4 regions of the Lichenibacterium dinghuense genome follow, and region 1 is predicted to be linked to each of the others. Evidence: riboswitches for the same ligand, from Rfam matches in the RefSeq annotation. Region 1 holds a riboswitch; each other region holds the start of a gene.
What was found. A riboswitch is a leader RNA that binds a small molecule or an ion and turns the genes downstream of it on or off. The one in region 1 is predicted to bind fluoride.

Region 1 (2,197 bases):
AGAACAGGGGCGTGACCTCGCCGCCCTTGAAGCCCGTCGCCAGGGTCGCGACCGTGAAGACGATCTTCCAGGCCCAGGCCCACGGGAAAACATGGTTCCCGAAGAACGCCACGATCGACGCGGCGTGTGGATCGGGCGAGGTGACGCCGAGGCCGAGATAGTCTCGCGTGCCCAGCGCATAGGTCAGACCGATGACGGCGAGGCCGCCGATGGCCGGGCGGAGCCAGGGGATCGTGCACAGCCGTTTGAAGGCCGAACCGTACCAGTGCATCGCTTCCGAGAACAGGAGGCTCGCCAAGCCGAAGGCGACCCCGGCCAGGGCGACCTTCACGAGAAGAACTGGATCGGCGTGAAACGAACCGGCCGGCCCGTCCGCGACGCTGGAGAAGGCGACGTGATAGGCCACATGGCTGATGCCCCACGCATGGCAGGCCCAGTCCCCGACGATCGCCGCCAGCACGCAGGGAACGAGGGCGCTGTATTGCACGCGCCCCACCGCCAGCACCTCGAGCGCGAAGACCGCGCCGGCAATCGGGGTGCCGAACACGGCTCCGAAGCCCGCCGCGATCCCGGTGGTCAGGAGCATGCTGGTGTCGGCGGGCCCGAGGCCGAGAGGCTTGCCGATGGCGCTCGCGATCGTGCCGCCGAGCTGAACCGCGGTCCCCTCCCGCCCCGCCGAGCCACCGAAGAGGTGGGTGACCAGGGTCGAGACGACGATGAGGGGCGCCATGCGAAGCGGTATGCCGCCGCCCGGCTCGTGGATCTGGTCCACGATGAGGTTGTTGCCGCCCTCGGCCGGCCGGCCGACCCAGGCATAGATGGCACCGATCGCCGCGCCGGCTCCGGGCAAGCCGAAGAGCAGCCACGGATGGATGAAGCGCGCTTCCGTAACCGCATCGAGAAGCCAGAGAAAGGCCGCGCAGAACGACCCCACGATCAGCGCCATGGGGACCGTCAGGCCTATACACTTTGCGGCCAGCAACGCATGGACCGCGCGCTGCACCACGAACGACCGTAGGTGCCGAAGAGATCGCCGCGCGAAGGCCGACCGACGCCGACCGATGAGTGAAATGGACAAGCGGACTCCCCCTTACGACGTGCAAGGTAGGAATCATCAGCCCCGAACGGGGCGGTTCGACCCCGGAGGGGTCAGGCAGAAATCCATTGCCGACCGCATTGCTAGCGCTCGACGATCAGAGCGTAAACCCACGAACGGAGTGGTCGTGGATCTTTTTTCCACGATTGATCCCGTGACGAAGGCCGCCGCCGACGAACCCGGGAAACGGGCGGAGGCTCGAGTGCTCGAAAGGACGCCCGTGCCGCCTCGCACACGCCTCTCGGGATTCGCGTCCCTCACCGACCTTCACCGAGCCGCCCAGGTAATCGATCGAGCCCCACGATCGATCGTTCTGTATTGGAGATTGGACGGCGCGGGCCGCCTGTCTCCTATCTCCCGTCACCCGACAGGGGCCGACCGACGCGACCGTCGCGCGGGCTCCTCCCACATCAACGAGGTGAACATCTTGTCCCGCATCCGACCCACCCTTCTGCCCGGGCTGGTTCTCTGCATCGTCGTGACCCTGGTGGCGGTGGCATTGCAGGCCATCGAGACGCGGCTCGTCGGCGAGCCCTACCTCGAAGCGCTCGTGCTGGCGATCCTGCTCGGGGTGGCGATCCGCTCCGCCTGGACGCCGGGCCCGCGCTGGGCGCCCGGCATCGCCTTCTCGGCCAAGGTGCTGCTGGAGGTCGCTGTGGTGCTGCTCGGCGCGTCGGTCAGCGCCGCCACCGTGCTGGCGCTCGGCCCGGCGCTGATCGGCGGCATCGCGCTCGTGGTGGCGCTCGCCATCGCGTCGAGCTACGCCCTGTGCCGCCTGCTCGGCCTGCCGAAGCGCATGGCCGTGCTGGTCGCCTGCGGCAACTCCATCTGCGGCAACTCCGCCATCGCGGCCGTGGCGCCGGTGATCGGCGCGGACGGCGACGACGTCGCCTCGTCCATCGCCTTCACGGCCGTGCTCGGCGTCGTCGTGGTGCTGCTCCTGCCGCTGCTGGTCCCGGTGCTCAGCCTGTCGCTCACCCAGTACGGCGTGCTGGCGGGGCTCACCGTCTATGCCGTGCCACAGGTCTTGGCCGCGACGCTGCCGATCGGCGCGCTCTCGAACCAGGTCGGCACGGTGGTGAAGCTTGTGCGGGTACTGAT
Region 2 (2,197 bases), 1.8 Mb from region 1:
TTGAACCTCCGCGGCGAAAACCCAGGCAAGGGATGGTACGACGCCGAGATCGGGGCGGTCTCGGAAGCGGGGGCGACCCTCGTGTCGATCCAGCTCTCGGCGGCCCACGAGCCGGACGCGGTCACCATGGCGCGCCTGATCGAGGTCCTGCGGACGTCGCCCAGACCTCTGCTCCTCCATTGCGACGCCGGCGCCGACCGCTCGGGATTGGCGTCGGCCCTCTACGAACTCGCCGTCATGCACAGGGCGCCGGCCACAGCGGATCGACAGCTGTCGTTCCGCTACGGGCACTTCCCATGGCTGACCAGCAAGTCGGGCGCGATGGATCGCGCGTTCGCCGCCTATTCGGCGGCGTTCGAAGCGGCCGGAGGGTGACGTGGTCCGGCGACGTGCGCCCGAACCTCGTCGGAACGCCCCGGACCGTGGCTCCGGGAGACCTCGGATCGATCGGGACCTGACGCCGGCAGGGTTCGTCGCCGAGAGGGGATCGCGACGGCTCCGAGGCCGACCACCAAGTGGACGGGCACGCATCGAGGGCCCCGAAAGAGACGCCGCGACCTCACCGGGCTCGACGTGCGTGGGACCGGCGTCCGCGAGACCATCGCGGCGAGATCCGCGGTCAACTCCGGCGACGACGATCTCCGGCGGGGTGCGCTTCGGATCCACTCCACCTTCATCCTCGAGACGGAGCGACCGGGGAACGGACGTCGGGGCCGGCGCTCGGGCATATGGGACCGAGGGGGCTTTACGAATCGGCCCTTCCTCGTTAGACACCCTCGCGGCAATGGATTTCTGCCGGACCCTTCCCGGGGTCGAACCGCTCCCCGACGAGCTGATGATTCCTACCTTGCACGCCGTGAGGGGGAATCCGTTTGACGAATGCCTTGTCGCGCCGGACGGCCACGTCCGTCGTCCATGCGTGGAGTGCCTCCCTCTCCCTTCTCCTCGCGCGCGTCGCCCACGTCGTCGTCGCGGTCAAGTGGATCGGCCTCACCGTCCCGATGGCCGCCACCGTCGGGAGCTTCTGTGCGGCGTTCCTCTGGCTACTCGACCTCGCGACGGAGACCCGCTTCGAGCACCCGGCGTTGCTCTACGGCCTGCCGCTCGCGGGGGCGGCGATCGGCGCCACCTACGCTTGGGTCGGTCGGCCCGCGGAGGGCGGCAACAACCTGATCCTCGACCGCATCCATGAGCCCGGCGGCGGCGTCCCCCTACGGATGGCGCCCCTCATCGTCGCCGCGACCCTGATCACGCACCTGTTCGGCGGGTCGGCGGGTCGCGAGGGGACCGCCGTGCAGTTGGGCGGCACCATCGCGAGCGGTTTCGGCCAGCGTCTCGGATTGACCCCGGCGGACTTCAGGATCCTCCTGACGACCGGCATCGCCGCCGGGTTCGGGGCGGTTTTCGGGACCCCCGTCGCCGGCGCCGTGTTCGCCCTCGAAGTCCTCGCCGTAGGCCGGGTCGAGTACGAGGCCCTCGTGCCGTGCGTCCTCGCCGCGTTGATCGGGGACTGGACCTGCCAGAGTTGGGGCATCACCCACGTCGCCTACCACATCGCCTTCTCGGAGGTCGCCGGCCCGCATGGCGGGAGCGTCGCGTCGCACGTCGCGCTCCTGGTCAAGGTCGCGTTGGCGGGCGTCGCGTTCGGCCTCGCCGGCCTCGCGTTCTCCGAGGCGTCGCACTCCTTCGGCTCGACCTTCAAGAGGCTGTGCCCCGTCGCATGGTTGCGGCCGGTCATCGGCGGCCTGCTGGTGATCGGGCTCACCCACGCGATCGGCACGCGCGAGTACCTCGGCCTCGGGGTGACGTCGCCGAACCCCGGCGACGCCTCGATCGTGGCGTTCTTCGGCGGCCGCGTGTTCCCCTGGGCCTGGGCCTGGAAGATCCTGTTCACGGTCGTCACCCTGGGCAGCGGCTTCAAGGGAGGCGAGGTGACCCCCTTGTTCTTCATCGGGGCCGCGCTCGGCAACGCCCTCTCGGCCCTCCTCGACGCCCCGGTCGACCTCTTCGCGGGCCTCGGCTTCGTGGCGATCTTCGCGGGGGCGTCCAACACGCCCATCGCCTGCACGATCATGGGCATCGAGCTCTTCGGCGCCTCCAACGCCCCCTACGTCGCCGTCGCCTGTTTCGTCGCGTACCTCTGCAGCGGCCACTCGGGCATCTACCTGGCGCAGAGGCTGGCGGTGCCGAAGAGCGG
Region 3 (2,197 bases), 1.8 Mb from region 1:
CATCATGTTCGTCGCCCCCAGATGGTTCAGCGCGTTCACGACGAAGAAGGAGTCCCGCAGCCAACAATACCGGTAGTCCCAATTGCGTCCGGAGCCCGCCGATTCCGGGATCGAGGTCGTGAGGGCGGCGACGATCGCGCCGGTGTCCTCGAAGCTGCACAGCTTGAGTGTGATCGAGGAGCGGATCACGACGTCCTGCCATTCGAAGGGGATGGAGAGATTGCGCGACCACTCGAACCAGTGCTGCTCCGTCTGCTCGAAGAGTTCGCGCGCCGTCTCGGCGACCGACTTGTGGAGGTACTCGTCGAGTCCGAGCAGCAGGTCGAGCGGCTCGCCGAGGACGAACGGGACCTCCTCGGCGATGTAGGAGATCGGCCCGCTCGCCATCAGGCGGAACGACGTCTCGTTCCCGACGAAGCTGATGTGATGGCTGCCAACCCGGCGGACGAAGGTCCCACCCTCGAACGCGGGCTTGGGACGGACCAGCACGCGGATGCGGGGACTGCCGGCGCGAGGGAAGACGCGCCGCACGATCATCGAGGGACGGGTCATGCGATCGTGCTTCCTGAAGCGCGGCGCGAAGTCCACCACCTCGACGCTGCTGCCGTCGTGCGCCGTGAGCACGGTGCTCACGATGGCGGTGTTGCGACGGTAGTGCTGCTCCGATCGGGCGAGGTCCTCGATCTCCACGGTGAAGCAACCGTCGTAGGGGTCATGGGCGTCGTCGATCAGCCCGCAGAAGATCGCATCGCTGTCCAGGCGCGGGAAGCAGCACCAGGAGATGCGCGCGTTGCGGTCCACGAGGGCGGCGATGTTGCAGTTCCCGACCGCCGCGAGCGCGAGGTCGTCGTTGAAGCGCGACGGCATGTCCCGCGCGGGCGCGGGCGCCGGCTCGACCACCGTCGACGCGGAGCCCGCCATGCCCACGCTCCCTCCCGGGACCGGGTCGGCACGACCGTCGATCGATCTGACCATCTCGGAGTCCTCCATGTTTCCGGGAGGCGCGCTCACCGGGCCATCCACGACCAAGCTCGCGACGTTGATCTCGGGGAGCGATCCACCTTTCGCGGCGACGTTCCCGCGCGCCGTCCCGACCGGCGCTGCGCCCCCGGACCCGTTCTCGATCGCTCGGGACGCACCCGCTTCGAGCCATCCGCCCGATACCATCCCGGTCCGATCGCCGTGGATCGACCGGGGCGGGCCGAAGATCCAGGACCGGCGTCGACCCGCACCCTGGGATCGGGCGCGCGGCCGCGTACGCTCGTCCGCTCGGACCGTGGGACATGGAGCCTGGGATGGGATGGGACACCGCACGATCGAACGTCAGGACGCTCGTTTGAGCGAGCACGACGTCGCGGGAATGCCGAACGAGTTCTCGAAGCCCGAGACAAGGCGATGCCGCTCCCGTGCCATGTGGCACTTCAGGTAGGAGTCATCAGCCCTGACGGCATTCGATGGCGAACTCCATCGCCGAACGTCCCAACGTAGCTCGAAGCGGAAAGTTCCCGGTTCTACCATGCACCACCTCAGGCGAGGTGCGGCAGGTGCCTCTTGGCTTCGGATCGCCGACCCGGAGCGTGCATCGCCCCATACAGGGTCCCATGGCGGGTCGCGTGACGGGCAGGCCCCGCCCACCGCCGCCCGCGTCCGACGACTCGATGCCCGGTCCGCGAGCGCCGACGGCGGAACCATGGCGCGATCCCCGTCCCGACCTCCGGGAGACGACGCGGCTGCGATGCGCCTCGCTCGGACCGAACACGCGGCGGGGTCGTCGACGCGCGGATCCGGGTCGGCCGCTCATCGCGTGGGCGCCGGAGCCACGCGGGGCAGAGGCCATGGTCGATGGGCTCCGGCCATCATCGGGGCGCCCACGATCGCAGGGCGGTCGTCGCCGCTCGACGACGTGGAAATGTCGGCATCGGGGTGGTGCGATCGGGCGCCACAAGCGCCCGCATCGGCGCGACGCCCGGCCGCCCACATGCGGTGCGCATGACATGCGCTCCCGACGCGACGCGGCCTCGCATCCCTGTCCAGTCGGGAGAATGCACGATTGCCGGAGCGTGCGGGAGATCGTGGCCCTCACCCCCGTGCCTCCTGCACCCCATCGACTCGCACCCGACGGCGGTCGGGACGCCTGCGGGCGAGTGGACGGCCGAAGTGGAAGCCGTCTGACGGCCGATCTCCGCGGGTCGGCGAA
Region 4 (2,197 bases), 1.8 Mb from region 1:
CGCCGAGGTACGCGTACAGCGGGAGGTCCAGGTCGCGGGCCGCAGCCCGCGCGATGGCCATGGACGTCCCCAGCATGGCGTTGGCCCCGAGCGACGACTTGTCGGGCGTCCCGTCGAGCTTGCACAACATGTGATCGAGCGTCGCCTGTCGACGGGGATCGTGTCCGTGGAGCCTCGGGGCGATCCTCTCCCGGATCCGGGAGATCGCCTTCAAGACGCCGCGTCCCCCATAGCGGCCCCCATCCTCATCCCGGAGCTCCACCGCCTCCCGCGAACCCGTCGAAGCGCCCGACGGCACGGATGCCGTCCCGACGACGCCGTTGTCCAAGGTGACGTCCACCTTGAGCGTGGGATTGCCCCTCGAGTCCAGGATCTCGATGGCGTCGATGTCTGCGATCTTCGCGCCCATGATGTCCTCACGATCCCTTGTTCGCCGATGCACCGTGCCGATCGATGGCCGCCCGGACCATGGATCGAGCCGCGTCCGGTCCCTCCCACCCCCCGAGCGTGACCCACTTGCCTGCTTCGAGATCCTTGTAGTGGGCGAAGTAGTGCTCGATCCGTTCGCAGAGCGAGACCGGAAGGTCGTCGATGGAGGCGATGCGCTCGAAATCACGCGTCACCCGTGTGGCCGGCACGGCGACGACCTTCTCGTCGGGGCCGTTCTCGTCGCTCATTCGGAGCACCCCGATCGGTCGCACGGCCACGACCGCACCCGGCATCACCGGATGATCCCCGAGCACCAGGACGTCACATGGATCGCCGTCCTCCGACAGCGTGCGCGGGATGAAGCCGTAGTTGCCGGGACACCGCATCGCGGTTTGCAGGAATCTGTCGACGAAAAGGGCGCCGGTCGCCTTGTCGAACTCGTATTTGACCGGCTCGCCCCCGACCGGGACCTCGATGACCGCGTTGAACTCCTCCGGCGCATCCCGTCCGATCGGTATCAGGTCGATGTTCATGATCCCCTCCGTCAAGCGTGCGAGGGGCAGCCGAAGGGGGCCCCGAAGGAGGCCCAGCCCAGCGGCAAGGGAGAGAAGTTCGGAGACACTTCGATCGAGGCGCCCGGCGCTGGGGCATCCATGAGGTCTTCCGACGGGGGGACCCGCTCGCGTGCGCGCGTCAGGATCGAACGCAATTCGCCTTCGTCGACGCGATCCGCGACCATCAGCATGCGCACGATCGGGTCGGCGATCATGAGCTGAATATTTTCAGGTAAACACCGCACGGCGAGCCTCCGCTAGCCCGATGGAGGGCTAAAGCAGGAGTCATCAGCCAAAATGGCGGTTGAACGGGAACTCCATCCCGGTTGCCTATTTCTAGGGAAGTCCGCGTTCGAAGGCAAGACCCCCGACGTACCATCGTCCGGGAAATCGACGGGATCGTGCGCGAGGTCGCCCCGTCGAGACCATGCGCATGTCCCAGGGATCAAGGACGCGACCCGGGCCGAGGTTCCGCGGCCCCATGTGCTGTTTCGTGCGCCGGCTCAGCCGTTCCCCTGGGGCCTGGGCGGGCGACCAAGCCGGAGAAGGCTCACCACGCCTCGCTCGGAACGACGTTCGGCGCCGGATGTCGCCCATCCGTCGAGAACGATGCCTCCCGCATGTCGCCGGAGGCCGTGTCGCAGGGGCGACGCACCCTTCGGCGACTCCGGTCCGATCCTCCGGACACCCTGCGCTGACGTTCAGGCCGCCACGGCCTCGATGTCGCGGTCGTGGTAGCGGTGCTTCTCCAGGCCCTTGACCAGCGCGTCCACAGCCTCCGCGGCCGAGCCCGCCGTCACGCCCTGCTCGGGGGCGCCCGCGGCCGGCACCGGCAGGTGCGCCTTGGCGATCAGCGCCGCGCCCTCGCCCATGAAGGCGAGCGGCTTGCCGTGCTTGAAGGCTTCGGCCACGAAGGCGAGCGCGAGCCCGGTCTTGGCCAGCACCCCGGCCGACGCGCCGCCCGGCACCGCCACGGCGTCGTAGATCACCGAGGGCGCGTTGACCGCCGGCCGGTCCACCTTGACGCTCTTGCCGAGCGAGCAGGTGATCGTGCCGCCGTGCGCCGCGATCACCTCGATCACCGCGCCCCGCGCCTCCAGCGCGGAGCGCAGCGCGCCGAGCTGCTCGCCGTCGACGCCGTTCCCGGCCAGCACCGCGACCTTGCGGCCCTTGATGCCCTTCGCGGGCTTGTCCTGCGACAGCGCCGGCGAACG

Region 2: it holds a riboswitch for fluoride, as region 1 does, so the genes downstream of both, L7N97_RS12600 (DUF190 domain-containing protein) here and L7N97_RS21110 (DUF190 domain-containing protein) in region 1, are expected to answer to the same signal.
Region 3: it holds a riboswitch for fluoride, as region 1 does, so the genes downstream of both, L7N97_RS12695 (glycoside hydrolase family 15 protein) here and L7N97_RS21110 (DUF190 domain-containing protein) in region 1, are expected to answer to the same signal.
Region 4: it holds a riboswitch for fluoride, as region 1 does, so the genes downstream of both, L7N97_RS12670 (hypothetical protein) here and L7N97_RS21110 (DUF190 domain-containing protein) in region 1, are expected to answer to the same signal.

What each region holds. Positions count from the first base shown of each region.
Region 1 is NZ_JAJLMN010000001.1:4,427,675-4,429,871, forward strand. It holds gene L7N97_RS21110 (DUF190 domain-containing protein) at 1-946, opposite strand, end outside; fluoride riboswitch at 1,099-1,178, opposite strand; gene L7N97_RS21115 (YeiH family protein) at 1,524-2,197, shown strand, end outside.
Region 2 is NZ_JAJLMN010000001.1:2,599,883-2,602,079, forward strand. It holds gene L7N97_RS12595 (fused DSP-PTPase phosphatase/NAD kinase-like protein) at 1-375, shown strand, start outside; fluoride riboswitch at 772-852, shown strand; gene L7N97_RS12600 (DUF190 domain-containing protein) at 885-2,197, shown strand, end outside.
Region 3 is NZ_JAJLMN010000001.1:2,628,455-2,630,651, forward strand. It holds gene L7N97_RS12695 (glycoside hydrolase family 15 protein) at 1-921, opposite strand, end outside; fluoride riboswitch at 1,420-1,481, opposite strand.
Region 4 is NZ_JAJLMN010000001.1:2,616,963-2,619,159, forward strand. It holds gene eno (phosphopyruvate hydratase) at 1-409, opposite strand, end outside; gene ppa (inorganic diphosphatase) at 417-962, opposite strand; gene L7N97_RS12670 (hypothetical protein) at 974-1,198, opposite strand; fluoride riboswitch at 1,256-1,317, opposite strand; gene L7N97_RS12675 (catalase) at 1,685-2,197, opposite strand, start outside.